DNA from 3 places in the Kluyvera huaxiensis genome. Region 3 is predicted to be linked to each of the others. Evidence: predicted binding sites of a transcription regulator. Region 3 holds the regulator's gene; each other region holds the start of a gene.
What was found. The regulator CRP, encoded in region 3, controls carbon source genes, mostly activating them, when cyclic AMP is high. The targets are predictions, from matches to a motif close to ATGTGANNNNNNTCACAT.

Region 1 (10,688 bases), on a different contig from region 3:
GGTTAATTCCTCACGCGCCACGCAGGTGACGGATTCGCAGCCGAGAATTTTCAGCGTACTGGCGACGTCCATGGCCACGTCACCGCCGCCAATAATCAGTGCGCTTTGTGGCACGCTAATATCGCCCTCGCTTGCACGGGCGCGTTGTAAAAAGTCGACAGCGATTTCAAGCGGATAGGCGTCGTTAAACAGCGGCAACGTAGCGCCTTTTGACAGACCGACGGTGAGCAGAATGGCGCGATACTCGGTTTTAAGTTGCGCAAGCGTCAGCGTTTTACCTACCTCATGCCCGCAGCGAATCGTCACGCCCATTTCCACGATGCGTGCGATCTCGGCGGAGAGCACCGACAGCGGCAATCTGAACGCCGGAATACCGTGGCGCAGCCAGCCGCCCGGCTGTGTCTCTTTTTCAAACAGGGTGACGTCATAGCCGAGATTACATAACGTAACGCTGGCCTGTAACCCCGCAGGGCCTGCGCCCACGATGGCGACTTTACCTTTATCTTTACGGCCGGGCTGATAAATCTTCATTCGCGTTTGTTGTTCAAAGTCGGTGACAAAACGCTGCAAACGGCCGATATCAATCGGGGTGTCAATTCCCGAACGCGAGCAGCCATGCTGGCATAACTTTTCCGTTGGACAAACGCGTGCGCAAACGGCACCCAGCGCATTATTTTCTCGAATGGTTTCGGCGGCGCCTTTGAAGTTACGGAAATAGATTGAACGGATAAATTTTCCCGGATTGGTTTCGGCCGGGCAGGACTGACTGCACGGCGCATCGTGGCACAGCAGGCAGCGTGAGGCTTCTTTTATTGCCATCAGCGGCGTAAAGGCGGGAATAAGCTCATCCAGATAATCGTGTGGCGACATAACGTCTCCCCTTAATGATTAGTTTAATTAAGGCAAATGAGGTGAAACTGCTATCTGAAAGGCTAGGCGTAAGCGGGGGGATGGTTTGTGAAAATGCTCACAAATAACCATGTAATAAGTGTGTAATTAATGAGATCGCAGTAATACCTAATATGCAAACAGGAATGATTGACGTAATGAATATCGCTCGTGCGGAAGAGGCGATGCCTACGATGACGCTGACACCCTGAATGATGGCTTGGCTACGATTTCTTCTTTTGCAGCTCCAGCAGCTGCTCCGGCGTGACCGCAGGATAACCCTGGGCATCTTCCGGCAGCGCTTGCTGAGCAGGGATCGGGATAAGCGGGCCTAAGAAACGCGGTTCACGCTTGAAGAGATAAAGATCGGCCAGCGCACCGAAGCGAGCGCCAAATTCGCGCAAGCGTACGCTCCACATATCTTTCGGTGATGGCACGGCGTAGCACTGCGCTTGAATGCCCATATGCAGGGCGATAAACAGTGCGCGCTCGCAGTGGAAGCGCTGGGTGATGATGATGAAATCGTTGGTATCGAACACCTTGCGGGTGCGAACGATGGAGTCGAGAGTCCTGAAACCAGCGTAATCGAGCACAATATCTTCCGGCGCAACGCCGGCTTTTATAAGATCGCGGCGCATCGTCATCGGCTCGTTATAGCTTTGCAGTGCGTTATCGCCGCTCAGCAGCAGGTAATTCACCTTGCCGCTGTTATAGGCGTTCAGCGCGCCCTGCATGCGATAGCGGTAATACTGGTTGATGACGCCGGTACGGTAATACTTAGCGGTGCCTAGCACCACGCCGACCTGGCGGTAGGGGAGATCCTGCAGCTCATCGTAAATATAGGGCGCGGTTTTCCAGCTCATCCAGCGGTCAAGACCGAGCACGGTTATCAGCAGCAGGCCGCATAGGACTAACAGGCTGTATAACACACGCTTTAACATGAACTTGACTCAATAGTGGACGAGAGAGGCATCAGGCTACTGCACCCGCCCCGCAAGCGCAAGAAACCATCGTTTAATTGCGGGGAAATTGGACAATTACGCCATTTGTTGCGGTGAAGCACCGGGGAGAACGCCCGGAGTCGGCGTTTGCACGCGTCGTCCGGGTGAGCGTGGAGAGGATTAACCTAACAGCACGCGGTCGATATTGCTGCAACCCAGCGCTTTCAGCGTGGCGGCGGTGGCATCCCACTGGATAAGCGGCGCGTCGGCGCGTTCGGCCAGAATTGCGCGCTGGATATCCGGATAGTCATAACCGTTGAGGCTCAGTAGATTTAGTGCGCCCTGTAACGGTGGCAGGGTTGGGTTGAAGGCGGCGTTTTCGGCGTAGCTGCCGCTGAAAATCGAGCCATCGCGCAGTTCCAGCGCCACGCCGGAAGGCGATTTGCTGTATGGCGTATGGCTGCGGTTTGCCGCTTTGATAGCAGCCTGCGCCAGCGCATCGCCTTCAAGCGGATAGCCATGATCCTGTTCATCCATCAGCAGGGTTTTGATATCCAGATCTTTCGGCCCAAAGGCGTCAGGCAGGTAATCCTGCAGCGTATGCGGCTGACGGCCCGGCAGGTTAATGCGCAGCGAAAGCCCGCTGTTCAGTTCATTCATAAACTGACGGCAGTGACCACAGGGGGTGTAGTTGACGGTAATAACCTGCAGCGCTTTTTCACCGCACATCCAGGCATGGCTGATGGCGCTCTGTTCTGCGTGAACCGTTTGCTGCATGGTTGCACCCAGAAACTCCATGTTGCCGCCAAAGTACCAGGTGCCGCTGACGCCGCGGGCGATAGCGCCGACGTTAAAGTGCGACAGGTCCGCGCGGGCGCAGGCTGCTGCCAACGGTAGAAGCGCAAAAGCGAGCGCGTCTTCGTCCAGCCCCGTCGCCTTTTGCAGCGAAGAGACCTGCTCGGCGCTTAGCTCGGCAGAGAAGTGCGGACAGGCTAGCAGCGGGGCGATAGCGGTCTGCAGATCTGCCGCCAGTTGCGTAAAAGCAGATTGAAAACGTGGATGCATGGCGTTGTGCCTCATAACAATGTAATGGGATCGTAGTGTACGGGGCGCGAACGCCTTAAATAGTGATCAATATCTCATTGTTAATGCAACGCATGTAACATCATTTAAAAATGTGTGATTTGTCTCGTTTTATCCCATCACGGCCAGAATAACCGGGAACAGGAACGGGGCAATCAGTGAAGTAATGATGCCGCAGATGACTAAAGCCAGAGAACTAAACGCCCCTTCCTGGTAGTCCAGTTCGGCGCAGCGAGCGGTGCCGAGGGCGTGCGAAGCGGTCCCCATCGACAGGCCGCGCGAGGCTTTAGTGGTTATGCGCATCAGGTTCAACAGCGTATGGCCAAATACCGCACCAAGAATCCCGACATAAATCACGCAGACGGCGCTAATGGCTGGGATCCCGCCAATGCTGCCGCTCACCGCCATAGCAATCGGCGTAGTGACCGATTTTGGCAAGATAGAAGCGGCGATTTGCGGTGAAGCACCCATCATCAGCGCAACTGACGTACCGGTGATCATCGCCACCGCGCTACCGATAAAGCAGATGGTGATGATGGATTTCCAGCGCGCGCGAATCTGGTGCAGCTGTTCATACAACGGGTAGGCGAGGGCGACCACCGCCGGTTGCAGCAGATCGTTTAATACTTCGCTGCCTTTAAAGTAGTGATCGTACGGAATGCCTGTCAGCATCAGGAACGGAATAATCACCACCATGGACACCAGCAGCGGGTTCAGCAGCGGCATTTTAAAGCGCGCGCCCAGCTTGCGGGCGGCAAAAAAGACAACTAAGGTCAGCGGCAGTGACCACCAGATATAGTGCAGCATTATTTTTTTGCCTCTTCCTGACCAACAACTTTACGTTCACCGTGAACCAGATGCGAACTCCAGCTCACGACCACCAGCACCACCAGGGTACTGATGGTACAGGACACTACCACCGGGCCGAACTGAGCGCTTAACAGCGAGAAGTACTGCATCACGCCAACGCCAATCGGCACAAACAGCAGCGCCATATAGCGAATCAACACGTAGCAGCCGGGGTTAACCCATTTGGCGGGCAGAATTTGCAGCCCCAGCAGAACGAAAAGAATTAGCATGCCGATAATGCTGCCGGGAATGGTAATTGGCAGCAGCGAGGCAATAAAAATACCGGCGTAAAGGCAGGCGTAAATCAGGACGAATGCACGCAGGTATTGCCAGATGATATTCAGTGATTTGAGCATGGGATTCACCTTTGGTGGAATGCATTCATCATACAATTAAACCCTAAACTGTGCTACCGATCACACCATGAATTCTGAGCATACCTGATATAGACAAGCGGAACATCAGGCATCTGACCGGATAACTCTGCCGTTTCTATAAGATAAGACCAATAGCCACCGTGCACCGCCTGACGGCGCTACGCTTACCCGACATATACACCGTCCCCCAAGCATATAACTCAACCGAACAAACCAGTCAGAGTAGGTCGGGTAAGGCGTAGCCGCCACCCGACATATACACCAACCCCCAGGCATATTACTCAACCGAACAAACCAGTCAGAGTAGGTCGGGTAAGGCGTAGCCGCCACCCGACACATACACCGCCCCCAGGGAATATCACTCAACCGAACAAACCAGTCAGAGTAGGTCGGGTAAGGCGTAGCCGCCACCCGACACATACACCGCCCCCGGGAATATCACCCAACCGAACAAACCAGTCAGAGTAGGTCGGGTAAGGCGTAGCCGCCACCCGACATATACACCAACACCGGGCATATCACTCAACCGAACAAACCAGCGCTTTATCTTTGGCCAGCATAAACGGTCGCAGATATCCCACGCTATTCGATAACGGCAACACATCGTCGCTTAGGGCAATATTCAGCACATCGCGAATGTAGGCGCGGCGGGTGACAATCCGCGCCCACAGATCCGGATACTCCTCGGCAATCGCCCGCTGTAGCGCCACATCCGCCAGCGCCACGCTCTCCTCGGCGCTGACCCCGGTATATCCCGGCACCGAAGGGATAATATCGATCTGCAGGATCATTCCGCTTTTGAGCGTCTCGTTCGACGCAGGATAGACCGGCGATGACATCCACTCTTCATCGGCGCTCAGGTGGCCTGGATTCAGATGCCAGCCATATTGCTCCTTCGGTAGCACACGCTCGATAAGGTTGTACAGCTCACCGCCCGGCATCCCAATCTGAATGTTCTCCAGCCAGCTGGCGACCGCGCCGAAATAAGGCTTCGCCACGCGGTCTAAATAATCTTTCTGGTTTTCCGGCAGTTCGCTTTCATCGGCAACCACAAAGCCGGTGCGGCTAGAAAGCCCGCCTTTAAAGCCGGTGGTCATCGACAGCGGCTGCCCGCGTTCGACCGGTTTATAGGTTGGATAAAGGTTGGCTTTCGCAAAACGCTGCCCGGCGGCGGCAATGGCCACCACCGTCTGATATTGCCCTTCAGCGGCTAGCAGTGCGCCAAGCTCGGTTTCACGAATCCCCGGAGCGACCGCATCCAGCGCGGTGAGCATACAGTTTGAAGCCAGATTCGCGCCGTACTCATAATGGGCGATTTCATTGGCGTTATTGATCGTTCTCGCCCCTTTATCACCGCGAATAAATAGATGGGCGGCGTTCACCAGCTCCGCATGAGTGCTGTTCTTGACCGCGTCGACGATAAAATAAGGCAGGTCAAAATACTTCGCGTTATCGGCGAGCGTGGCGGTGAACATCTTCCAGCCGACCAGGCCGATTTTCGACATCGTGCTCAGCCCGGTTTCGTTGAATAACTGGGCCAGCGGCTTTTCGTTATCCATCGGCTGGTTGGGCAATGAAAACAGCGGGCAGTGCTTGAGCGTCACCGGCAGACGTGAATGCTGAGCCATCTTCAGGTTTTCGTTGCCCAGAATAGCGGTGGCTTGCCCGGATTTATCCAGTATTAACAAGCCCTCTTCAAAGCGCGGAATAAAGCCGGTCAGATATTCAAAATTACCGCCATGTTCTTTATCGGCATAAATCACCAGGGCGTCGAAGCGCTCCTCGCGCATACGGGCCAGCAGCTTATCTTTGCGTTCCAGCATGGTGGCATCGGTCAGCGTTACCGGTGGCACGTCGCTAAACTGGCGCGGGGCTGGCGTGGTCTGTAGCTGGATAACTTTCGAATTCATGATTCACCTCCTGATGTGTCAATAACCGCGATTGCTCGTCGCGCTCCTGGCAGTGGAAAGCTGCATGTGAAGACGTTACCATAGCGCCTCTTTTTTTTCCGGATAACGATATGCGTGTTTTACTGGCGCCGATGGAAGGCGTGCTCGATTCGCTGGTGCGCGAGCTGCTGACCGAAGTGAATGATTACGATCTGTGCATCACCGAATTTTTGCGCGTGGTGGATCAACTGCTGCCGGTAAAATCGTTCCAGAAACTCTGCCCGGAACTGCATAACCACAGCCGAACTCCTTCCGGAACCCGCGTGCGCATCCAGCTGTTAGGGCAATACCCGCAATGGCTGGCGGAAAATGCCGCTCGTGCGGTAGAGCTGGGATCGTGGGGCGTTGATCTCAACTGCGGTTGCCCATCGAAGACGGTCAACGGCAGCGGCGGCGGGGCCACGCTGCTTAAAGATCCTGAATTGATTTACCAGGGCGCCAAAGCGATGCGCGAAGCGGTACCTGCTCATCTGCCGGTCACGGTGAAAGTGCGCCTGGGCTGGGACAGCGACGCGCGGCAGTTTGAAATTGCCGATGCGGTGCAGCAGGCCGGGGCGACGGAGCTGGCGGTACACGGGCGTACCAAAGAAGATGGTTACAAGGCCGAGCGGATTAACTGGCAGGCGATTGCCGATATCCGCCAGCGCCTGACCATTCCCGTTATCGCTAACGGCGAAATCTGGGACTACCAAAGCGCGCAGGAATGCATGGCGGTCACCGGCTGTGATGCGGTGATGATTGGCCGCGGGGCGCTGAACGTGCCGAATCTCAGCCGGGTCATCAAATATAACGAGCCGCGTTTACCCTGGCCGCAGGTGGTTGAACTGCTGCAAAAGTACACCCGTCTGGAAAAACAGGGCGATACTGGGCTGTATCACGTGGCGCGCATCAAGCAGTGGCTAGGCTACCTGCGTAAAGAATACGAGGAAGCGACTACGCTGTTTACCGCCGTTCGCGCGCTGCAGGAATCGAAGCTGATTTCGCAGGTGATTAACGACTGGCGCGGATAAAGTTCCGATCCACATCACAAATTTCCCTTTGCGCCATTGAGCTATTGATAAGGGAAATGAAATACTCGTAACGATTGTTACTGCTTCGGCAGGCAAAACCTGATTATCTGACGTTTGTCAGAAGTCAGGTTTTTTTGTTTCTGGGGTTCATAAATGCAAATCGCCAAAGTGCTTAATAATAATGTGGTGGTTGTTCTGGATGAACACCGGCGTGAGCAGGTGGTGATGGGGCGAGGGCTAGCCTTTCAGAAACGCGTCGGCGACTTATTGGATGAGACAAAAATCGAGAAAATTTTCGCCTTACAGAGCGATGAGCTGGTAGGGCGGTTGGGTGAATTACTTAGTCAGATCCCGCTTGAGGTGATGACCACCTGCGACCGGATAATAGAACGGGCCCGCGAGCGGCTAGGGCCGTTGCAGGAGAGCATTTACATCACGCTCACCGACCACTGTCACTTTGCTATTGAGCGACAGAAAAACGGCGTGGCGCTGCGTAATGTGCTGCTGTGGGAGATTAAGCGGCTGTATCCGAAAGAGTTTATGCTGGGGCAGGAGGCGCGGGCGCTGATTGCCAAGCGGCTCGGCGTAGAACTGGCGGAGGATGAAGCAGGTTTTATCGCCCTGCATCTGGTGACGGGACAGCTCAACAGCGAGATGCCGGAAGTGATGCATGTTACCCGGGTGATGCAGGAAATCTTACAGCTGGTGAAGTATCAACTGCGCCTGGAGTACAACGAAGAATCGCTCAGCTACCAGCGCTTCGTTACCCACCTGAAGTTTTTCGCCCAGCGCATGCTGACGCGAACGGTGGTGGAAGATGATGACGCGTCGCTGCATAGCGCGGTGAAAGACAACTACGCCAAAGCGTGGAAATGCGCGGAAACCGTGGCGCTGCATCTGCAAAACAGCTATCAGCGGTCGCTAACGACGGAAGAAATTATGTTTCTCGCCATTCATATTGAGCGGGTGAGAAAAGAGGGGCGTTAACCCCTACACAACTGGATTGTTACTGCATTTTTGCAGGCAAAACCTGAGCGCGGCGTCTTCGGACGACGTTCTCGGGTTTTTTTGTTTTTATACTCGGTCAAGGAATTACAGTATGGAATACAAAGCACTCGCGCAGGATATTCTCAGCCACGTTGGCGGCAAAGAGAATATTGTGAGTCTGGTTCACTGCGCTACCCGACTGCGTTTCAAGCTTAAAGAGAGCGGCAAAGCCGATGCCGAGGCACTCAAAAAGAACCCCGGCGTCATTATGGTTGTTGAAAGCGGCGGCCAGTTTCAGGTGGTTATTGGCAACCACGTCCACGACGTGTGGCAAGCGGTGCGCTATGAAGCCGGGATTAACGATGACAGCGAACCGGTCGCCGTGAAGGGGGAAAAAACGTCCGCCCTCGGCCAGGTTATTGATATTGTCTCCGGTATTTTTGCGCCGTTTATCGGCGTGATGGCAGCCACCGGCCTGCTGAAAGGGCTGCTGGCGCTGGCGGTGGTCTGTGGCTGGCTCAACACCGGGCAGGCGACCTACAAAATTTGGTTTGCGGCCAGCGATGCGCTGTTCTTCTTCTTCCCACTGTTCCTTGGCTACACCGCCGGGAAAAAGTTTGGTGGCAATCCGTTTATCACCATGGTGATTGGCGGTGCACTCACCCATCCGCTGATGATTCAGGCCTTCGAGGCGGCACAGGCACCGGGGGCGACGGCGGACGATTTTCTCGGTATCCCGGTTACATTTATCAACTACAGCTCGTCGGTTATCCCGATTATTCTCGCTGCATGGGTGAGCTGCTGGATTGAACGGCGCAGCAACGCCAGGCTACCGGCGGCGATGAAAAACTTCTTCACCCCGGCAATCTGTCTGGCGGTCGTGGTCCCATTAACCTTCCTGGTTATCGGCCCGGTAGCCACCTGGCTTAGCCATTTACTGGCGAACGGCTATCAGATTATCTACGTGGTCGCGCCGTGGCTAGCCGGTGCCGCGCTGGGCGGCCTGTGGCAGGTGTGCGTGATCTTTGGTCTGCATTGGGGGCTGGTGCCGCTGATGATTAACAACATGACCGTGCTCGGCCACGATTCGATGCTGCCGATTATTCTGCCCGCGGTACTGGCGCAGGTGGGGGCGGTGCTGGGCATCTTCCTCGCCACCCGCGATGCGCGGCAGAAAGTGCTGGCGGGCTCCGCGTTTTCTGCCGGGCTTTTTGGTATCACCGAACCGGCGGTATACGGTTTAACGCTGCCGCTGCGCCGCCCGTTCATCTTTGGCTGCGTGGCGGGGGCCATCGGCGGGGCTATCACCGCGTTCAGCAATAGTTATGCCTTCTCGTTTGGCCTGCCAAATATCTTTTTCCCGGCGCAGATGATCCCCGCCAGCGGCATTGATGCCAGCGTCTGGGGGGGGCTAATTGGCACGGCGGTGGCCTTTGTGCTGGCCTGTGCGCTGACCTTTTTCGTCGGCGTACCGCGCAAAACCGCAGAGTCCAGCGTGATTGCCACCGCATCGGCCAATGATGTACTGGCCCCGATGACGGGCACCGTGCTGGCGCTCGAGAAGGTACCGGACACCACGTTTGCCAGCGGCCTGCTGGGTAAAGGCGTGGCGATTATTCCCAGCGTGGGCGAAGTGATTGCGCCATTTGACGGCGAAGTGGCCTCCATTTTCCAGACTAAACACGCCATCGGTTTACTCAGCGACAGCGGTATTGAACTGCTGATCCACGTTGGCATTGATACCGTCAAACTCGACGGCGCACCGTTCACTACACATGTGCAAGAGGGTGACAAAGTGAAGGCCGGCGATCTGCTGCTGACCTTCGATCGTCAGGCGATTATCGACGCCGGTTATGACCTGGTCACGCCAATTATTATCAGCAACAGCGACGACTTCCCGGGGCTGGAAATCAGCGCCGCCAGCGCGGTCACCGCCGGTCAGCCGCTGTTGACCGTACAGCATTAATCACAGGAGAGAGAGATGAAAACATTCCCGCATACGTTTCTTTGGGGCGGCGCGACCGCGGCAAATCAGGTCGAGGGCGCTTATCTGGACGATGGCAAAGGGCTATCGACCTCCGACGTGCAGCCGCATGGCGTTTTTGGTGAGGTGGTCGAGCGTGTTCCGGGTGATTCCGGGATCAAAGATGTGGCTATCGATTTTTATCACCGCTACCCGGAAGATATCGCGCTGTTCGCCGAGATAGGCTTTAACTGCCTGCGCGTCTCCATTGCCTGGACGCGTATTTTCCCCAACGGCGACGATGCCGAGCCAAATGAAGCCGGGCTGGCGTTTTACGACAAGCTGTTCGATGAAATGGCACAGCACAACATTACCCCGCTGGTAACGCTGTCGCACTACGAGATGCCGTGGGCGCTGGTGAAAAACTACGGCGGCTGGGGCAACCGCAAGGTGATTGGCTTCTTTGAGCGCTACGCCCGCACGGTGTTTGAACGCTTCAAAGGCAAAGTAAAGCTGTGGCTGACCTTTAATGAAATCAACATGTCGCTGCACGCGCCGATGACCGGCGTTGGCCTGCCTGCCGACAGCAGCAAAGCCGAGGTCTATCAGGCCATTCACCATCAGCTGGTGGCGAGCGCGCT
Region 2 (10,688 bases), on a different contig from region 3:
GTCGCCGCAACGTTACGCGAGGTAAGGTAAATATTGTCCGCCGCATCGCGGAACGCCTCCTCCAGCGAACCAATACGGTTGAGGACGCTGAACACCGAATCAATACCGTACTGATGCACAATCCCGACGTCGCGGGTCAAACTCCCGGCAATACCAATCACCGGCTTGTGATATTTTTTCGCCACGCTGGCCACGCCAACTGGCACTTTGCCGTGAATACTCTGGCTATCAAGACGCCCTTCACCGGTAACCACCAGCGTGCAGTCATGAATGTGTTCCTCCAGATTGAGCGCCTGGGTCACAATCTCAATCCCACTGCGCAGATCCGCGCCAAGAAACGCCATCAGCGCCGCGCCCATACCACCTGCGGCCCCGGAGCCAGGAACTTCTTTCACATCCACGCGCAGCGATTTTTTAATGACCTCGGCAAAATGGTCAAGGTTATGGTCCAGCTCGCGAATCATCGCCTCTGTAGCCCCTTTCTGCGGGCCAAAAATGAAAGAGGCACCAGATTCGCCGGTCAGGGGATTGGTGACATCACAGGCCACGCGAATGCTGCACGCCTGTAGGCGGGCATCAAGACGGCTAATATCAATCTTGTTCAGGCTCATCAGGCTGCCGCCGCCAAAACCGATGTCAGCCCCGTTGGCATCGCACAACTTCGCGCCCAGCGCCTGTACCATTCCGGCACCGCCATCGTTAGTGGCGCTGCCACCGATGCCGATGATAATGTTTTTCACCCCACTCTCCAGCGCCTGCAGGATGAGCTCCCCGGTCCCGTAAGAAGTGGTGATTAAGGGGTTACGTAACTCAGGTGGCACCAACGCCAGCCCGCTGGCTGCTGCCATTTCGATAAATGCCGTGTGACCATCGCCCGAAATCCCCCACTGTGCCTCGACGGCTTCACCCAGAGGACCGGTGACGATTGACGTCACTGCTCGCCCCTGCGTTGCCGCGATCATCGCCTCAACCGTTCCTTCTCCACCATCGGCGACCGGCACGGAGACAAACTGCGCTTCCGGAAAGATTTCCCGAAATCCTTTTTCTATTGCCTGTGCTACCTCGGTAGCAGAGAGGCTTTCTTTATAAGAGTCTGGGGCGATTACGATTTTCATATCTGAGCCTATTAGCGCACGACGGCGGATGGCGTATGACTTATCCGGCCTACAAGGTAGGCCCGGTCAGCAAAGCGCCACCGGGCACGACGTCATTAGCGAGAAACTTCCACTTTCGCCAGTTTTTCGTAGTAGCACGCGATAGCGCTGTGGTCGGCGGTTCCCAGACCGTCGGCGCGCAACGCCTGCATCATCTCCATCACCGCCGCCGTTAACGGCAGCTGTGCGCCCACGCCGTGGGAGGTGTCCAGCGCATTGGCCAGATCTTTAATATGCAGGTCGATACGGAAACCAGGCTTGAAGTTGCGGTCCATCACCATCGGTGCTTTGGCATCCAGCACGGTACTTCCCGCCAGGCCGCCGCGAATGGCCTGATAGACCAGATCCGGGTTCACGCCCGCTTTGGTAGCCAGCGTCAGCGCCTCGGACATCGCTGCGATATTCAGCGCGACAATCACCTGGTTTGCCAGCTTGGTCACGTTACCCGCGCCAATTTCACCGGTGTGCACCACCGAGCCGGCCATCGCTTTCATCAGGTCATAGTACTTATCGAAAATCGCCTTATCGCCGCCAACCATCACCGACAGCGTGCCGTCGATAGCTTTTGGCTCACCGCCGCTGACCGGGGCATCCAGCATATCAACGCCCTTCGCCTTCAGCGCCTCGCTGATTTTGCGGCTTGCCAGCGGAGCGATTGAGCTCATATCAATCAGAACCGTCCCGGGCTTCGCGCCATCAATAATGCCGTTTTCACCCAGCGCGACTTCTTTGACGTGCGGGGAGTTTGGCAGCATGGTGATAATCACTTCGCACTGCTCCGCAATCGCTTTTGCCGTGCTCGCCGCTTCCGCACCCGCCGCCATCACTTCGGCAACGGTTTCAGGATTACGGTCACAAACCACCAGCGAGTAACCCGCTTTCAGCAGGTTTTTACTCATCGGTTTACCCATGATGCCCAGGCCAATAAAACCAACTTTCATCGTCATTTCCTCAATTTTGCGTGTATGCGTGGTGGTTACTTTTTAAAAGCGTCGGCCAGCTTCTGCGTTCCGGCACGGAACACGCCCAGATCGCTGCCAACGGCCACAAAGGTGGCACCCCATTCCAGATAGCGACGGGCATCCGCTTCAACCGGAGCCAGAATGCCGCTTGGTTTACCGTGCGCTTTGGCACGGGCAAAAATGTGTTTAATCGCCTGCTGAACTTCCGGATGCGAGGCGTTGCCCAGATGACCTAAGGCTGCCGCAAGGTCGCTTGGGCCTACGAAAATACCGTCAACGCCTTCCGTCGCGGCGATGGCATCGACGCTATCCACGCCGAGCTGGCTTTCAATCTGCACAAGAATGGTGATGTTCTTGTTGGACTGTGCGAAGTAATCCGGCACGGTGCCAAACATGTTGCCGCGGTGGGAAACGGATACCCCGCGAATGCCTTCTGGTGGATAACGCGTTGAGGCGACCGCCTGCTCTGCCTGCTCCTGAGTTTCAACAAAGGGAATCAGGAAGTTATAGAAGCCGATATCCAGCATGCGCTTGATAATCACCGGCTCGTTGGTCGGGATACGCACCACCGGCGCGCTGGCGCTGCCTTTTAATGCCATCAGCTGCGGGATTAACGTCGTCACATCGTTCGGCGCGTGTTCACCGTCCAGAACCAGCCAGTCGAAACCGGCCAGGCCTAACACTTCGGTGCTGATTGGGCTGGAAAGCGCTGACCAGCAGCCAATCTGAACCTGGTTTGCAGCCAGCGCTGCTTTGAATTTGTTAGGGAAAATCGCGTTATCCATTTTCATTACCTTAAGTTAGTTGTGACTTACTTCCGCAGTTCCAGACGTTTGATGTCACCGACCACGAACAGGTAGCAAACCATCATCATCAGTGCAGAACAGCCTACAAAAATCAGTGCGCCATTAAAGGAGTGCAGCTCGCTGACGATATAGCCAATGACCAGCGGCGTAACGATGGAGGCAACGTTGCCAAAGACGTTAAACAACCCGCCGCACAGCCCCACAATCTCTTTCGGCGCCACATCGGAGATAACCGGCCAGCCCAGCGCGCCAAAACCTTTACCGAAGAAAGCCAGCGCCATTAACGCCACTACCAGCACCGTATTGTCGGTGTAGTTACACAGAATAATCGTCGATGCCAGCAGCATACCCAGCACGATAGGCAGTTTTCGCGCAAAGGTCAGCGTGCAGCCACGGCGAATCAAGTAGTCAGAGAACAGCCCGCCCAGCACGCCGCCGCCGAAACCGCACAGCGCAGGAATTGACGCCACCATCCCCACCTTCAGAATCGACATCCCTTTATCCTGCACCAGGTAAATCGGGAACCAGGTCAGGAAGAACCAGGTGATGGTGTTTAAGAAATACTGACCAAAGAAAATACCTAGCATCATACGGCTGCTGAGCAACTGCTTGATATAATCCAGTTTTGGACCTTTCGCCGCATCGCTGCCCGGCTTTTTATGGTCCATATCAACAACCGCACCGTTATCCGCAATGAACTTCAGCTCTTCTTTGCTCATCCGTGGATGATCGGTCGGGTTGTGCATAAACTTGACCCACATGGCGGTCAGCACAAAGCCAATCACCCCCATGACGGTAAAGACATGCTCCCAGCCCCAGGCAAAAGTCAGCCAACCCAGCAGCGGCGAGAACAGCGCTAAGGAAAAATACTGCGCGGAGTTAAAGATTGCCGAAGCCGTTCCGCGCTCTTTGGTGGGGAACCAGGCCGCCACAATACGGGCGTTCGCCGGGAAGGACGGCGCTTCAGAGAAGCCCAGCATAAAGCGCATGAAGAACATTGAGACGCCAGCCCATGCCAGCGGGAAGAAGCCAACAAAGCCCTGCAGGAAAGTAAACAGCGACCAGAAGAACAGGCTATAGCTATACACTTTCTTCGAGCCAAATTTATCCAGTAACCAGCCACCGGGGATCTGCATGAGCAAGTAAGCCCAACCAAAGGCAGAGAAGATATACCCCATTGAAACCGCGCTCAGATTCAGTTCCTGAGCAACAGACGTACCTGCTATGGAGAGCGTTGCTCGGTCTGCATAGTTAACGGCCGTAACAATGAAAATAACCAATAAAATTAAATATCGGGTAGGCATACCCTTTTTTGATTCAGCAACATCAGCAGTATCGTGCATCATTTTATTATCCTCGGGTACAGGACACCTTAATTTTATTATTTTTTATTAAGGCGTATTTCTCTGACTATTTATTGATAACGGATGCTTTCAAAAAACAAATCAGACACCATGAAATCGATGTTCAGTATAATCATGAAGCTACATCGACACATTGTGCATAAATCCAATTTAACCTCTTTTAAAATACATTAAGTTGAGCATACGCACATAACACTGGGCGCTAATGCACAATTTCAACCATTGCTACCCTTGCCCCACGTGGCATCACGGCGAGAGGTGATCTGCGTCACATTCTTATATCCGAACTCCTGACATTCTTTATTCCATCATCAATGTGTTTCTATTTCCTATAACCAGAAGCGAAACACTTATATACATTATTCTTTTTACCCCGTTGCTGGAGAATGCTGGACAATGGCTAACATTGAAATCAGACAAGAATCGCCGACTGCCTTTTATATAAAGGTGCATGCCACCGATAATGTGGCGATCATTGTTAACGATAACGGATTAAAAGCCGGAACCCGTTTTCCTGATGGTCTGGAATTAATTGAACATATTCCCCAGGGCCATAAAGTGGCATTGGTTGATATCCCTCATAACGGCGAAATTATTCGCTACGGTGAAGTCATTGGCTACGCGGTTCGCGACATCGCCAAAGGCAGCTGGATAGACGAATCTACGGTCGCGTTACCGAAAGCACCACCGCTCAATACCTTGCCGCTGGCCACCAAAGTGCCGGAGCCGCTGCCGGCGCTGGAAGGCTATACCTTTGAAGGCTATCGCAATGCCGACGGCAGCGTGGGGACCAAAAACCTGCTGGGCATTTCCACCAGCGTGCACTGCGTCGCAGGCGTGGTGGATTACGTGGTCAAAATCATTGAGCGCGATCTGCTGCCAAAATTCCCGAATGTCGATGGCGTAGTTGGCCTGAACCATCTGTACGGCTGCGGGGTGGCGATCAATGCCCCAGCGGCGATTGTTCCTATTCGCACCATCCACAATATCGCGCTGAACCCGAACTTCGGCGGCGAAGTGATGGTCGTTGGCCTTGGCTGCGAAAAACTGCAGCCGGAACGTCTGCTGGAAGGGACAGAAGATGTGCAGAGCATCCCGGTCGACAGTGCCAGCATCGTGCGTTTGCAGGATGAGCAACACGTCGGCTTCAAATCCATGGTCGATGACATTCTCATTGTCGCCGAACGTCACCTGGAAAAACTCAATCAGCGCCAGCGAGTCACCTGCCCGGCATCAGAGCTGGTAGTGGGAATGCAGTGCGGCGGCAGCGATGCATTCTCCGGCGTCACCGCCAACCCCGCGGTGGGCTACGCCTCCGACCTGCTGGTTCGCTGCGGTGCCACCGTCATGTTTTCGGAAGTGACTGAAGTACGCGACGCTATCCACCTGTTAACGCCACGCGCCATTAATGAAGAGGTGGGCAAACGCCTGCTGGAAGAGATGGCCTGGTACGATAACTATCTAGAAATGGGGCAAACCGACCGCAGCGCCAACCCGTCCCCGGGTAACAAAAAAGGCGGGCTGGCGAACGTCGTCGAAAAAGCGCTGGGCTCGATTGCGAAATCCGGTAAAAGTGCCATCGTGGAAGTGTTATCGCCGGGTCAGCGCCCAACCAAGCGCGGCCTGATTTACGCCGCAACGCCAGCCAGCGACTTTGTTTGCGGCACTCAGCAGGTGGCTTCCGGTATTACCGTGCAGGTGTTCACCACCGGTCGCGGAACACCGTATGGCCTGATGGCCGTGCCGGTTATTAAGATGGCCACCCGCACCGAGCTTGCCAACCGCTGGTATGACTTAATGGATATCAACGCAGGCACGATTGCTACTGGCGAAGAGACCATTGAAGACGTCGGTTTGAAACTGTTCCTTTTCATTCTTGACGTCGCGAGCGGGCGTAAGAAAACCTTCTCGGATCAGTGGGGGCTGCATAACCAGCAGGCGGTGTTTAACCCCGCGCCGGTGACCTGATAGCCGTTTACCGACAAAAAGGGGGAGCATATATGCTCCCCCTTTTTTAATCCGCCAGCGAAACCAGAATCACGTCGATACCGCTTTTACGCAGCCCTTCGAGGCTTTCTACCGGGATCCCTTCATCAACAATAATCATATCGACGCGCTGCATATCGATAATTTTATGCAGGCTGGAGCGGTTAAACTTGCTGGAATCGGTGACCACCACGATTTTTTCCGCCACTTCGCACATCCGCCGATTCAACCGCGCCTCATCTTCATTATGGGTACTGATCCCACGCTCAAGATCGATGGCATCCACGCCTAAGAACAGCATGTCGAAATGGTAATTTTGCAACGATTGTTCGGCCTGATCGCCATAAAAAGACTGCGACTGACGACGAAGATGACCACCGGTCATCAGCAGCTCAACGCCGTCGGCTTCCAGCAGCGCATTGGCCACGTTCATCCCATTGGTCATGACAATCACGTCGGTATGCTGGCGCAGCATACGCGCGATTTCAAACGTGGTTGTCCCGGAATCAAGAATGATGCGATTTCCAGCTTTAATCAGCTGCGCCGCCTCGGCCGCGATACGCCGTTTGATGGCGGTATTGAGCGAACTTTTATCTTCAACAGAAGGCTCATTACCCGGCACGTTGCTGTCGCAAATCAGTGCGCCACCGTAAGCACGAACCGCGATCCCCTGTTTCTCCAGGAAAGCTAAATCATTGCGAATGGTGACCGTTGAGACGCCAAAATCATTGGAAAGATCGTTAACCTGCACGCTTCCTTGCTGGCGCAAACGCTGAATGATGAGCTCACGCCTTTCACTGGTGCCCGTAATACGTTTTTCAGTCGACATTGCAGTGCTGCTCATAGTGCATCCCTTAACCCAATCTTTCGTTTCATTTCGATTTTCATATTAACGCCTTTCCTTTGCCAGAATGCAAGTGCCACTCCCCCATTAGCCGCCTATCATCAGTATCCCAAATCTTTCATTATGTTTCTTTTGTGAAATAGATCGGAAAACTATTATCTTTCGTTTTATTTTTACAACACCATAATGCAGTATTAAACGAAACAAACCGAAAGATAACTGTCACAGCAATCTGTTCTGGAGAGGAAAGTGAAACATCTGACTGATACGGTAGCGCTGCATAAACAAGGTAAAGCAAACGGGATTTACGCCGTTTGCTCCGCACATCCGTTGGTACTTGAATCAGCGCTTCGCTTTGCCCACGCGCATCATACCCCTTTACTGATCGAGGCAACGTCCAATCAGGTTGACCAATTCGGCGGCTATACCGGAATGACCCCAGCCGATTTCCGAGGCTTTGTCTGCCAGCTCGCTGACTCGCTGCACTTCCCCCAGGATCTACTGATTTTAGGCGGCGATCATCTGGGGCCTAACCGCTGGCAAAATTTACCCGCCGAACAGGCGATGCTCAACGCCGACGATCTCATCAAAAGCTATGTCGCGGCGGGCTTTAAAAAGATCCACCTTGATTGCAGCATGTCCTGTGAGGGCGATCCGGTGCCACTGACGGACGAGATCGTCGCTGAACGCGCCGCGCGTCTGGCAAAGATCGCTGAAGAAACCTGCCTTGCCCACTTTGGTATCGCCGACCTGGTTTACGTTATTGGTACAGAAGTGCCCGTTCCCGGCGGGGCCCATGAGACATTAACCGAGCTGGCCGTTACTACACCGAATGCCGCCCGCGCCACGCTCGAAGCCCATCACCATGCCTTTGAAAAACAGGGTCTGACTGCGATCTGGCCGCGAATCATTGCCCTGGTTGTGCAGCCTGGGGTTGAGTTTGATAACAGCCATATTATCGATTACCAGCCGCAGAAAGCCGTTGCACTGAGCAAAATGGTTGAGGCGTATGACACACTGGTCTTTGAAGCGCACTCCACGGACTACCAAACACCGCAATCGCTGCGTCAGTTAGTGAAGGATCATTTCGCGATCCTGAAAGTCGGCCCGGCGCTGACGTTTTCCCTGCGGGAAGCGCTCTTCTCATTAGCCGCCATTGAAGAAGAATTGCTGCCAGCCAAAGCCTGCTCTGGCCTTCGTCAGGTACTGGAAAACGTCATGCTCGACCGCCCGGAATACTGGCAGAGCCACTATCATGGCGATGGCAACGCTCGCCGACTTGCGCGCGGCTATAGCTACTCCGACCGGGTGCGCTACTACTGGCCTGATAGCCAAATTGACGACGCATTCGAACGGCTGGTGCGCAATCTGGCAGACGACCCGATTCCACTGCCACTCATCAGCCAGTATTTACCGCTGCAATACGTGAAAGTGCGCGAAGGAGAGATCGGTGCCGCGCCACGTGAGCTCATCATTAGCCATATTCAGGACATATTGCAGCAGTACCACCACGCCTGCCTGGGCGTGACATCCGACAACGAATAACAACAAAGAGGAAAATACGATGCCAAATATTGTACTGAGCCGCATTGATGAAAGGTTAATTCACGGCCAGGTCGGCGTGCAATGGGTTGGGTTTGCGGGGGCAAATCTGGTGCTGGTCGCTAACGATGAAGTGGCCGAAGACACCGTGCAACAGAACCTGATGGAAATGGTGCTGGCCGAAGGGATCGCCGTACGTTTCTGGTCGCTGCAAAAAGTTATCGACAATATTCATCGCGCTGCCGATCGGCAGAAAATTCTGCTGGTCTGCAAATCACCGGCCGATTTTCTCAAACTGGTTGAAGGTGGCGTTCCCGTCACCCGTATTAATGTAGGAAACATGCACTACGCCAATGGCAAGCAGCAAATTGCCAAAACGGTTTCTGTCGATGCCCAGGATATTGCCGCGTTTAACGGTCTGAAAGAGGCCGGTGTGGAGTGCTTTGTACAGGGCGTACCAACGGAAGCTGCCGTAGACCTCTTCAAACTCCTCTGAGGGATTCACCATGGAAATTAGTCTATTGCAAGCTGCCGCGTTAGGCCTACTCGCCTTTATCGCGGGGCTGGATATGTTCAACGGCTTAACGCATATGCACCGCCCGGTGGTGCTCGGGCCGCTGGTCGGCCTGATTCTGGGCGATCTGCATACCGGTATTCTGACCGGCGGTACGCTGGAGCTGGTTTGGATGGGCCTGGCCCCACTGGCCGGCGCTCAACCGCCTAACGTAATTATCGGTACGATTGTCGGCACCACCTTTGCTATTACCACCGGCGTGAAGCCAGAAGTCGCCGTCGGCGTGGCCGTACCGTTCGCCGTGGCGGTACAGATGGGCATTACCTTCCTGTTCTCCGTGATGTCCGGGGTCATGTCCCGCTGTGACCGCATGGCGGCCAATGCCGATACCGATGGCATTGAACGCGTTAACTACCTGGCGCTACTGGCATTGGGTATCTTCTATTTCCTTTGTGCTTTCCTGCCCATTTACTTCGGCGCAGAACACGCAAAATCCGCCATTGATGTGTTGCCAGAGCGTCTGATTGACGGCCTCGGTGTCGCAGGCGGCATCATGCCAGCCATCGGTTTCGCCGTGCTGCTGAAAATCATGATGAAAAACGTCTACATCCCCTACTTCATTATCGGGTTTGTTGCCGCAGCCTGGCTCAAGCTGCCGGTGCTGGCTATCGCCGCCGCCGCGCTGGCAATGGCGATGATTGACCTCATGCGTAAATCTCCTGAAGCAGCTGCACCAGCGGCGAAAAAAGAGGAATTCGAAGATGGAATCTAATCCACAGGCGCTGCCGAACGTGTCGGAAAATGAACAAACATTGCTCACCGGCGTGAATGAAAACATTTATGAAGATCAGAATATTGGCGCAGATCTGACGCGAAAAGATATTAACCGTGTCGCCTGGCGTTCTATGCTCTTACAGGCTTCATTTAACTATGAACGTATGCAGGCTTCCGGCTGGCTCTACGGGCTGCTGCCGGCGCTGAAGAAGATCCATACCAACAAACGAGACCTGGCCCGGGCGATGAAAGGCCATATGGGTTTCTTCAACACCCATCCATTTTTGGTGACGTTTGTTATCGGCATTATTCTGGCCATGGAGCGTTCAAAGCAGGACGTTAACAGTATTCAAAGCACCAAAATTGCCGTCGGCGCGCCGTTGGGTGGGATTGGCGATGCAATGTTCTGGCTCACCCTGCTGCCAATTTGCGGCGGTATTGGCGCCAGCCTGGCGCTACAGGGGTCAATACTCGGTGCGGTTATCTTTCTGGTAATGTTCAACGTCGTCCACCTGGGCCTGCGCTTTGGTCTGGCGCACTATGCTTATCGTATGGGCGTTGCCGCTATCCCGCTTATCAAAGCGAACACCAAAAAAGTCGGCCACGCCGCCTCTATCGTCGGGATGACCGTCATCGGTGCGCTCGTAGCCACCTATGTTCGCCTGAACACCACGCTTGAAATCAAAGCGGGTGACGCGGTTGTTAAGCTGCAGGCCGACGTTATCGACAAGCTGATGCCCGC
Region 3 (10,688 bases):
GGGACAGCACGCAGGTATCGGTCAGCGAGGTCATGATCGCCATCAGCGCGTCGAGCCTCGCCTGCGTTTCGCTGCTGCCGTTCAATCGGCTTAATCGCAGCTGCGGTAACGCGCGCTGCATCACATGTGGAAACGCCTGCTGTGCCTCTTCGCGCGCGCCCGGCACCTGATAACGGTGGGTGGCGCGCAGCCCTTTACTGAAGACCCTGGGTGCCGCGGCATCCGGCAGCTTCGCCAGCTCTGCGGCGGTCGCCGCAACCTGCTGCGCGCTGCCCGTGCCGCCGTGCATCGCCACGGCGCTGACCAACAGCCCCAGCGCCCAAATGGCACCGCGGTGGGTATTCACGCCGTCGGTGGCGGTCATCATTTGTTTCTCGCCTTCACGGCCGAGTCGCCCTACGGTTTGTCTGAGCGCAATATCCGCTGGACGCTGCCAGCTTTGCTGCGCCAGCGCCTGAAACGTGGAGGTCAGGCTGTGCGCCGAGCGCTCCATGAGCGCCAGAGTAAGATCGTGGTGCGCGCCGTTCCCCCGACTGTCCACCAGACCCGGTTTTGGGCTTAATCGTGCTTCGTCAATCAGACATTGCGTGGCGGTTCGCGCCAGCCATTCGGCACCGCCTTCAACGTGAATCTGGGGCAGAAGTTTCATTACCAGCTCCGGAATTTCGCAGGTGGGTTGTAAAGACCGCCGGACCATTCAACCAGGTCAGACACGCTACCGGCCGCCAGCAGAGAACGGGTGGCGTCGGTACGACGGATGCCCATATCTTCTGGATAAACGACCTTGCCGCTCTGGCGCAGTGCGGCAACGCGTTTCGCGTCAACACCCAGACCGATGTCGGTAATCCCGGCAACCGCCGCGACCATCGCACGACGCTCTTCCAGACTTTCGGCACGATAGAGGTAAGCAATCCCCTCTTCGGTCAGCACATGGGTCACGTCGTCGCCGTAGATCATCACCGGAGCCAGAGGCATACCGGAGCTTTTCGCCACTTCAACCGCATCGAGTTTTTCTACAAACGTTGGTTTCACACCGGCCTGGAAGGTTTCAACCATCTGCACGACGAGTTTTTTACCGCGCTGCATCGGGTCTGGTTCGGTAATCATGTTGAGCCAGGCTGGCGTTGCATGGCGGCGACCGTGCGGGTCGTGGCCCATATTTGGCGCACCGCCGAAACCAGAAAGACGGCCGCGAGTTACCGTTGAGGAGTTGGCATAACCATCCACCTGGAGGGTAGAACCAATGAACATGTCGACCGCGTACTGACCTGCCAACTGGCAGAACGCGCGGTTAGAACGCATGGAACCATCGGCACCGGTGAAGAAGATGTCTGGACGAGCACGGATATACTCCTCCATCCCCAGTTCGCCGCCGAAGCAGTGCACGCTCTCAACCCAGCCGCTTTCAATCGCCGGAATCAGCGTCGGATGCGGGTTCAGGGTCCAGTGTTTACAGATTTTGCCTTTCAGGCCGAGCTGTTCGCCGTAGGTTGGCAGCAGCAGTTCAATCGCCGCGGTGTTAAAACCGATACCGTGGTTGAGCGACTGTACCTGGTGCTCCGCATAGATCCCTTTGATGGCCATCATCGCCATCAGGATATGTTCCTGTTTGATCAGGCGCGGATCGCGGGTAAACAGCGGTTCGATGAAGAACGGTTTGTCGGCCACAACCACATAGTCAATCCACGATCCCGGGATATCGACGCGCGGCAGATCGCACTCATCGTCCACCAGTTCGTTAACCTGGGCGATGACGATACCGTCATGGAACGCAGCGGCTTCCACCAGCGCGGGGGTATCTTCAGTACTTGCCCCGGTGTAGAGGTTGCCTTTACGGTCAGCTTTGAAACCGGCAATCAGCGCCACGTTTGGTGAGAGATCGACATACAGACGGGAATAAAGCTCGATGTAGGTGTGGATAGCACCGATTTCCAGCAGGCCATCTTCCAGCAGCTGTGAGATGCGCAGACTTTGCGTACCGGAGAAGGAGAAATCCAGCTTGCGGGCGATGCCTTTTTCAAAGATATCCAGATGCTCACTGCGCCCGACGCTTGGCATAATCATATGCAAATCATGCACGATCTGCGGGTTAACCTCAGCCAGCATGCGGGACAGGAAATCTGCCTGCTTTTGGTTATTGCCTTCTAATACCACGCGATCACCCGGCGCGATCAGTTTTTCCAGCATGGCGGTCAGGTCTGCGGTCGGCAGGACCTTGCCCTGCACCGGAATGGAAGCCAGACGCCGCTGTTTTTCAGTGCGACGTGTGTTCCAGACGCGTGCTGGTGTTTGCCCAGATAACATTATTAACCTCCTGATTCAGCTAATCATTTTGATTGCTTAACACTGGAAAGAGTGTGCACCCTGGTGAGAAAGTCATCAATTAAGCGTAGGCACCAATCATTAGCCTGAGAGTAATAATTGAAGTAACAATTTGTGATTAGGATCAGATTCAGCAGGGGCAAAAAAGGCTACTGATGCCTCATTTTCATAAACACAATGGCAAAGTGGCGGTATAGTAGGCGCCAGATTTTAAGTAAACATCGCCGAGTTATGACTGAAACAACCCACCACGACCTCAATATCGACACCTCAAGCAGCGCGGACTTTGTGCCGATGCGCGGCGTCAGCAATCGTCATCTCCAGACGATGTTGCCACGGCTTATCCGCCGCAAGCTGCAGTTCACGCCATGCTGGCAGCGCCTTGAACTGCCCGATGGCGATTTTGTCGATTTAGCGTGGAGCGAAGATCCCGAGGCCGCGCGGCATAAACCGCGGCTGGTGGTGTTTCATGGTCTGGAAGGCAGCCTGCATAGCCCTTACGCCCACGGCCTGATTAATGCCGCAAAACAGCAGGGTTGGCTGGGCGTGGTGATGCATTTTCGTGGCTGCAGCGGCGAACCTAACCGCCTGAACCGTATTTACCATTCCGGTGAAACGGAAGACGGTAGCTGGTTCTTACGCTGGCTGGCGCGTGAGTTTGGCCCCGCGCCAACCGCCGCAGTCGGTTATTCACTCGGCGGTAATATGCTGGCCTGCCTGCTAGCAAAAGAAGGTGATGAGGTCCCGATTGATGCGGCGGTGATCGTCTCCGCGCCGTTTATGCTCGAAGCCTGTAGCTACCATATGGATAAAGGCTTCTCGCGCGTCTATCAGCGCTATTTGCTGAACCTGCTCAAAGGCAATGCGGCACGTAAACTCAAAGCCTACCCTGGCTCGCTGCCGGTTGACTTGCGCCAGTTGAAGAGCATGCGTCGCATCCGTGAATTTGATGATTCGATCACCTCGAAGATCCACGGTTTCGCCGATGCTATCGACTATTACCGCCAGTGCAGCGCGATGCCGACGTTAAGCAAAATCACCAAGCCGACGCTTATCATCCATTCCAAAGACGATCCGTTTATGGATCACCACTCTATTCCCGCCCAGGAAGAGCTGCCGGATAACGTGGAGTACCAGTTAACCGAGCATGGCGGCCACGTCGGATTTATCGGCGGCACCCTTCGCCACCCGGAAATGTGGCTGGAGAAACGCATCCCCGCCTGGCTAATGGCCTGGCTTGGGACGAAAGCATGATGATTCCCTGGCAGGACCTCGACCCGGAAACGCTGGATAGATTGATTGAAAGCTTTGTCTTGCGCGAAGGCACTGATTATGGTGAATATGAGCGTTCACTTGCGCAAAAGGTCGCCGACGTAAAACACCAGCTACAAACAGGCGAAGCGGTGCTGGTGTGGTCTGAACTTCACGAGACCGTCAACATCATGCCCCGTAACCAATTTCGCGGTTAACTATACTTATCGGAAGCACGCCCCGCTTCCGATAGCCTGTTCAGGGAGTTATTCGCATGTCTGCCAAACATCCAGTTATCGCCGTCACCGGCTCCAGCGGAGCGGGAACCACCACCACCAGCCTGGCATTTCGTAAAATCTTCGCTCAACTCAATCTGCGAGCTGCAGAAGTTGAAGGGGATAGCTTCCACCGTTATACCCGTCCTGAAATGGATATGGCGATTCGTAAAGCCCGCGATCTGGGCCGCCATATCAGCTACTTCGGCCCGGACGCCAATGATTTCGGCCTGCTGGAACAAACCTTTCGCGACTACGGCGTGAACGGTAAGGGGCAATCACGCAAATACCTACACACTTACGATGAAGCGGTACCGTGGAATCAGGTGCCGGGGACATTTACCCCGTGGCAGCCGCTGCCGGAACCGACCGATGTGCTGTTTTATGAAGGGCTGCACGGCGGCGTCGTCACGCCGCAGCACGACGTCGCGCGCCATGTCGATCTGCTGGTGGGCGTAGTGCCTATCGTTAACCTAGAGTGGATCCAGAAAATGATCCGTGACACCAGCGAGCGCGGCCATTCCCGCGAGGCGGTGATGGACTCCGTCGTGCGCTCAATGGAAGATTACATCAACTTCATTACGCCGCAGTTTTCTCGCACCCATATCAACTTCCAGCGCGTACCCACGGTAGACACCTCAAACCCGTTCGCCGCGAAAAGTATTCCGTCGCTTGATGAGAGTTTTGTGGTGATTCATTTCCGCAATCTGGAAGGGATCGATTACCCATGGCTATTAGCCATGCTGCAGGGGTCATTCATCTCACATATGAACACGCTGGTGGTGCCCGGCGGGAAGATGGTGCTGGCGATGGAACTCATCATGACGCCGCTGGTGCAGCGTCTGATGGAAGGTCGAAATTAACGTCGAGGGGATTACCCCTCGATAACTTCGTAAGAGTGGGTGATATTGACCGCTTTCTCCAGCATCAGCGCCACGGAGCAGTACTTCTCGGCAGAGAGATCGACCGCACGCGATACCGCCGCGTCTTTGAGCTCTTTGCCAGTCACGATGAAGTGCAGATTGATATGGGTAAACAGGCGCGGAGCCTCTTCACGGCGTTCGGAAGTCAGCTTCACTTCACAGTCGGTCACGTTGTAGCGACCTTTTTGCAAAATAGAAACCACGTCAATGGCGCTACAGCCACCCGCGGCCATCAGCACCACTTCCATAGGGCTTGGCGCTTTATCACCAGAATTGCCGTCCATCAGAATTTGGTGTCCTGAAGCAGACTCACCGAGGAAGGTTAACCCCTCAACCCATTTCACACGTGCTTGCATAATTTTTAACTCCCAGGTTGCAATTTTCTTCTCAGATTACGCGCACATAACAATTCTCGCAACGGAAGGCGATCCCCGTCATGCTGAAGCGAGACACCAGGAGACACGCGGCTAAAGCTATGCTAAAACAGTCGGGATGCTACGGTAATACATAAACGTACTGCATGTATGCAGAGGACATCACATTACAGGCTGCGGCGCTATTCGACAGCCGACTTCCCAGGTAACGGGAAGGATACTATTGCAACCAGTGGCTGCAAGGTTTTGCCGCTGGGAAGAGCTTATAACAGAGGATAACCGCGCATGGTGCTTGGCAAACCGCAAACAGACCCGACTCTCGAATGGTTCTTGTCTCATTGCCATATTCATAAGTACCCATCGAAGAGCACGCTGATTCACCAGGGTGAAAAGGCAGAGACGCTGTATTACATCGTAAAAGGCTCAGTGGCTGTACTCATCAAGGATGAAGAAGGCAAAGAGATGATCCTCTCTTACCTCAACCAGGGCGATTTCATCGGTGAGTTAGGCCTGTTTGAAGAAGGCCAGGAACGCAGCGCATGGGTAAGAGCAAAAACCGCTTGTGAAGTTGCTGAAATCTCTTATAAAAAATTCCGTCAGCTGATTCAGGTTAACCCAGACATCCTGATGCGCCTGTCTTCGCAAATGGCACGTCGTCTGCAGATTACTTCTGAAAAAGTGGGTAACCTGGCATTCCTGGATGTGACCGGGCGTATCGCTCAGACTCTGCTGAATCTGGCCAAACAGCCTGACGCCATGACCCACCCAGACGGTATGCAGATCAAGATTACCCGTCAGGAAATCGGTCAGATCGTCGGTTGTTCCCGCGAAACCGTGGGCCGTATTCTGAAAATGCTGGAAGATCAAAACCTGATCTCCGCACACGGCAAGACCATTGTCGTTTACGGTACCCGCTGATCCCGCTAAAACGGCATATTGTCTAAACAATATGCCGTTTTTACTTATCCCCTTATGTGGCGCAGGCTGATTTACCATCCGGAAGTCAACTATGCACTGCGGCAAACGCTGGTGTTATGTTTGCCGGTTGCCATCGGCCTGATTCTCGGCCACCTTCAGCAAGGCCTCCTGTTTTCACTGGTTCCCGCCTGCTGCAATATCGCCGGTCTTGATACACCGCATAAACGTTTTTTTAAACGTCTGACTATCGGTGGCTGCCTGTTTGCCGGATGCAGTCTTGCCGTACAGTTGCTGTTGGAGCATGAAATCCCGCTGCCGTTAATACTGACCGGGCTTGCGCTGATTCTCGGCGTGACGGCGGAGATCAGCGCGCTGCACGGGCGTCTGCTGCCGGCATCGCTTATTGCCTCTATTTTCACCCTCAGCCTCGCCGGCAATATGCCTATCTGGCAGCCGTTGCTGCTCTACGCTCTGGGTACACTGTGGTTCGGTTTATTCAACTGGTGGTGGTTCTGGATGTGGCGGGAACAGCCGCTGCGCGAATCGCTAAGTCTGCTCTATCGTCAACTTGCCGACTATTGTGAAGCAAAGTACAGCCTGTTGACCCAGCATACCGATCCCAGCACCGCGCTGCCCCCGCTGTTAAACCGTCAGCAGAAGGTGGTGGATTTAATCTCCCAGTGCTACCAGCAGCTGCATATGCTGGCGGCCAATCAGCACAACGATTACAAGCGTCTGCTGCGGGCGTTTCAGGTTGGGCTGGATTTACAAGAGCACATTTCCGTTAGCCTGCATCAACCGGAAGAGGTGCAAAAACTGGTTGAACGTAGCCACGCCGAAGCCGTGATCCGCTGGAACGCCCAGACCGTCGCCGCCCGCCTGCGCGTACTGGCAGACGATATTCTCTACCATCGCTACCCCAGCCGCTTCACGATGGAAAAGCAGATTGGCGCGCTGGAAAAAATTGCCCACCAGCACCCGGATAACCCCGTTGGCCAATTCTGCGCCTGGCACTTTAGCCGCATCGCCAAAGTGCTGCGCGCGCAGCGCCCGCTGTATCCACGCAATCTGATGGCTGACAAAGAGCGCCGACTGCCATTTTTCCCGGCGCTGAAAAGCTATCTGTCGCTGAAATCCCCGGCGCTGCGTAACGCCGCGCGGCTAAGCGTGATGCTGAGTATTGCCAGCCTGATGGGCACAGCCCTGCATTTACCCAAGCCGTACTGGATCCTGATGACGGTACTGCTGGTGACGCAAAACGGCTATGGGGCAACTCGGGTACGTATCTTCCACCGAGCGGCGGGAACCCTGGCAGGCCTGGTGATCGCCGCCTTCGCCCTGCACTTCCATACGCCGCAGGGGCTGGCACTCTCCGGGATGCTGCTTATCACGCTTGGCAGCTATCTGATTATTCGCCGCAACTACGGCTGGGCGACGGTCGGGTTCACCGTCACCGCGGTATACACGCTGCAAATACTAACGCTCAACGGCGAGCAATTTATCGTTGCCCGCTTTATCGACACCATCATCGGCTGCCTGATTGCCTTCGGCGGCATGCTCTGGCTGTGGCCCCAGTGGCAAAGCGGCCAGCTACGGCAGAACGCTCAGGCCGCGCTGGAGGCCGATCAGGAAGCTATCCGCCTGATTTTAAGCCCCGATCCGCAGGCACCTAAACTGGCGTATCTGCGTATGCGCGTAAACCAGGCGCATAACACGCTGTTTAACACCCTCAATCAGGCGATGCAGGAACCGGGCTTTAACTCGCGCTATCTGGAAGATATGAAGCTGTGGGTCACCCACAGTCAGTTTATCGTCGAACATATCAACGCCATGACCACGCTGGCGCGCGAGCATGAGATGCTGACGCCTAATCTGGCGCAACAGTATCTGGAGTCGAGTGAAATTGCGCTCCAGCGCTGTCAGCAGCGTCTGGAATACGATGAAGCGGGAAGCAGCGGTGAGGTCAACATTATGGAGTCGCCGGATGCACTGTCCCATGGGCCATTGAGCACCATGGAACAGCATCTCCAGCGTATTCTGGGGCATCTGAACACCATGCACACCATCTCTTCGGTGGCCTGGCGACAGAGACCACGGCAAGGCGGCTGGTTAAAACGACGGACTAGCTAACGATCTTCGCCACGGCCTGGGCGAAACGCTGCATACCTTCGTCAATATCCACCTCTTCCACCACCAGCGACGGTGCAAAACGCATCACATCTGGGCCTGCATTCAGCACCATCACGCCAACGTCTGCCGCCGCGTAGAGGAAATCACGCGCCCGGCCTTTGTACTTCGCATTCAGCTCAGCGCCAATCAGCAAGCCCATACCGCGTACATCGCTGAAGACGTCGTACTTCGCGTTAATCTGCTGCAGGTGCTGCACGAAGCGTTCGCGTTTCGCGTTCACACCGTTCAGCACTTCCGGAGTGTTGATGATATCGAATGCCGCACCGGCCACCGCACAGGCCAGCGGGTTACCGCCATAGGTTGAACCGTGGGAACCGACGTGGAATGCGCTGGCGATATCCTCGGTCGTTAGCATCGCGCTCACCGGGAAACCGCCGCCCAGCGCTTTGGCGCTGGTCAGAATGTCCGGCGTCACGCCATAGTGCATATAGGCAAACAGTGAACCGGTACGGCCCATCCCACTCTGCACTTCATCAAATACCAGCAGCGCCTGATGTTTATCACACAGCGCACGCAGGCCCTGGAGGAATTCCGGCGTTGCCGCCAGCACGCCGCCTTCGCCCTGAATCGGCTCCACCACGATGGCGCAGGTGTGATCGTCCATCACCGCTTCGACCGCATGCAGATCGTTAAACGGGACGTGGATAATATCAGCCGGTTTTGGGCCAAAACCGTCGGAATATTTCGGCTGACCGCCCACGGAGACGGTAAACAACGAACGCCCGTGGAAAGCATTGTGGAAGGCAATAATCTTGGTTTTGTAAGGGCTATGACGGGTTGAAGCGTAGTAACGTGCCAGCTTGAAAGCGGTTTCGTTTGCTTCGGTGCCCGAGTTCATAAACACCACGCGCTCAGCGAAGGTAGCATCCACCAGCTTTTGGCCCAGGCGTAGCGCAGGCTCGTTGGTAAACACGTTGCTGGTATGCCACAGCATTTCACCCTGGCTTTTCAACGCCTCAACCAGCGCTGGGTGGCAGTGGCCCAGCGCCGTCACCGCAATACCACCCGCAAAATCGACGTACTCTTTGCCTTGCTGATCCCACACGCGGCTGCCTTTGCCCTTCACCGGAATAAATTCCGCCGGTGCATAGATTGGCAAAATGACCTGATCGAAGGTCGCGCGGGTAATTGCAGGTTGTTTGGTTACCATGTCATGCCCTTTTTCAAACGATGCAGCAATGATTGTGAAATTATATCCATAAAATATGCATAAAAAATCACACCATAGCAACTACTATCGATTGAGAAAATTGGCCAACAGTTGGTGTCCCTGCTCGCTAAGAATGCTCTCCGGGTGGAACTGTACGCCTTCCAGATCCCATTCACGATGGCGGATCCCCATGATTTCACCCGCTTCGCTGCGCGCGGTGACTTCAAAGCAGTCGGCCAGAGTATCCGGGTCAATCAACAATGAATGATAGCGGGTCACGGTCAGCGGATTATTCAGGCCGCGAAACACGCCCTGCTGCTGATGGGTAATTGGTGAGGTTTTGCCGTGCATGACTTTCTGCGCACGAACAATACGCGCCCCGAATGCCTGAGCAATAGCCTGGTGGCCTAAGCAGACGCCGAGCAGCGGTACTTTACCGGCATAGTGGAGAATCACATCGAGGGAGATACCGGCTTCATCCGGCGTGCAGGGGCCGGGTGAGATAACGATTTTGTCCGGCGCGAGCTGAGCTATTTCATCAAGGGTGATGTCGTCATTTCGCCTGACCGTTACGCTGGCTCCCAACTCACAGAAATACTGGTAGAGGTTCCAGGTAAAAGAATCGTAGTTATCAATCAGCAGAATCATGGCGGCTCCGGTCGTTTATCTGCCGCCATTCTACCGGGTGCTTACTGCTTTAGCGATAAGGGCGGCAGCCTCATGCCGATGCCGCCCCGTATCCTTTATGGCAGTACTTTTGCAGACAGGATGACGATAGGCTTGGATGGCACATTCTGGTACGGCCCAACGTTGTGGCTCGGCACCTGGGAGATTTTATCCGCCACATCCATACCCTTCACAACTTTGCCGAATACCGCATAACCAAAATCACGTTGGCCGTGATCCAGGAAAGCATTATCCGCTACGTTGATGAAGAACTGGCTGGTTGCGCTATCTTTATCAGCAGTACGCGCCATGGCGATAGTGCCACGGGTGTTACGCAGGCCGTTATCGGCTTCGTTTTTAATCGGTGGATTCGGCTGCTTCTGCTGCATCTGCTCGTTAAAGCCGCCGCCCTGAACCATAAAGCCCGGGATCACGCGGTGGAACGTGGTGTTATTGTAAAAACCGCTGTTGACGTATTTCAGGAAGTTTTCAACCGATACTGGCGCTTTCTGGCTATCCAGCTGCAGCTCGATGTTACCGGCCGAAGTGGTCAGCAGCACATGCGGATTGTTGGCCGCCGCTAACGCCGCAGGCGCCATGGAGGAAAGAGCAAACACAG

Region 1: cdd (cytidine deaminase) is a predicted target of CRP. The motif match lies at 2,955-2,972, and genes of this name have one in related genera.
Region 2: garD (galactarate dehydratase) is a predicted target of CRP. The motif match lies at 4,543-4,560, and genes of this name have one in related genera.

What each region holds. Positions count from the first base shown of each region.
Region 1 covers NZ_JBEFLV010000006.1:233,363-244,050, reverse strand. Annotated here, with positions in the region: gene ABOC97_RS09015 (FAD-dependent oxidoreductase) at 1-870, opposite strand, end outside; gene sanA (outer membrane permeability protein SanA) at 1,113-1,829, opposite strand; gene cdd (cytidine deaminase) at 2,010-2,894, opposite strand; gene ABOC97_RS09000 (CidB/LrgB family autolysis modulator) at 3,024-3,719, opposite strand; gene ABOC97_RS08995 (CidA/LrgA family protein) at 3,719-4,117, opposite strand; gene ABOC97_RS08990 (M24 family metallopeptidase) at 4,657-6,048, opposite strand; gene dusC (tRNA dihydrouridine(16) synthase DusC) at 6,159-7,097, shown strand; gene bglG (transcriptional antiterminator BglG) at 7,251-8,084, shown strand; partial or broken gene bglF (PTS beta-glucoside transporter subunit IIABC) at 8,100-10,050, shown strand; gene ABOC97_RS08970 (glycoside hydrolase family 1 protein) at 10,066-10,688, shown strand, end outside.
Region 2 covers NZ_JBEFLV010000004.1:134,826-145,513, reverse strand. Annotated here, with positions in the region: gene garK (glycerate 2-kinase) at 1-1,115, opposite strand, end outside; gene garR (2-hydroxy-3-oxopropionate reductase) at 1,211-2,101, opposite strand; gene garL (2-dehydro-3-deoxyglucarate aldolase) at 2,131-2,901, opposite strand; gene ABOC97_RS06195 (MFS transporter) at 2,928-4,268, opposite strand; gene garD (galactarate dehydratase) at 4,683-6,254, shown strand; gene ABOC97_RS06185 (DeoR family transcriptional regulator) at 6,301-7,116, opposite strand; gene kbaZ (tagatose-bisphosphate aldolase subunit KbaZ) at 7,366-8,661, shown strand; gene agaV (PTS N-acetylgalactosamine transporter subunit IIB) at 8,681-9,154, shown strand; gene agaW (PTS N-acetylgalactosamine transporter subunit IIC) at 9,165-9,944, shown strand; gene agaE (PTS N-acetylgalactosamine transporter subunit IID) at 9,934-10,688, shown strand, end outside.
Region 3 covers NZ_JBEFLV010000023.1:45,767-56,454, reverse strand. Annotated here, with positions in the region: gene ABOC97_RS20005 (triphosphoribosyl-dephospho-CoA synthase) at 1-649, opposite strand, end outside; gene mdcA (malonate decarboxylase subunit alpha) at 649-2,304, opposite strand; gene ABOC97_RS19995 (hydrolase) at 2,554-3,576, shown strand; gene ABOC97_RS19990 (YheU family protein) at 3,573-3,791, shown strand; gene ABOC97_RS19985 (phosphoribulokinase) at 3,848-4,711, shown strand; gene ABOC97_RS19980 (OsmC family protein) at 4,723-5,127, opposite strand; gene crp (cAMP-activated global transcriptional regulator CRP) at 5,431-6,063, shown strand; gene ABOC97_RS19970 (YccS/YhfK family putative transporter) at 6,118-8,193, shown strand; gene argD (bifunctional acetylornithine/succinyldiaminopimelate transaminase) at 8,186-9,403, opposite strand; gene pabA (aminodeoxychorismate synthase component 2) at 9,488-10,051, opposite strand; gene ppiA (peptidylprolyl isomerase A) at 10,147-10,688, opposite strand, start outside.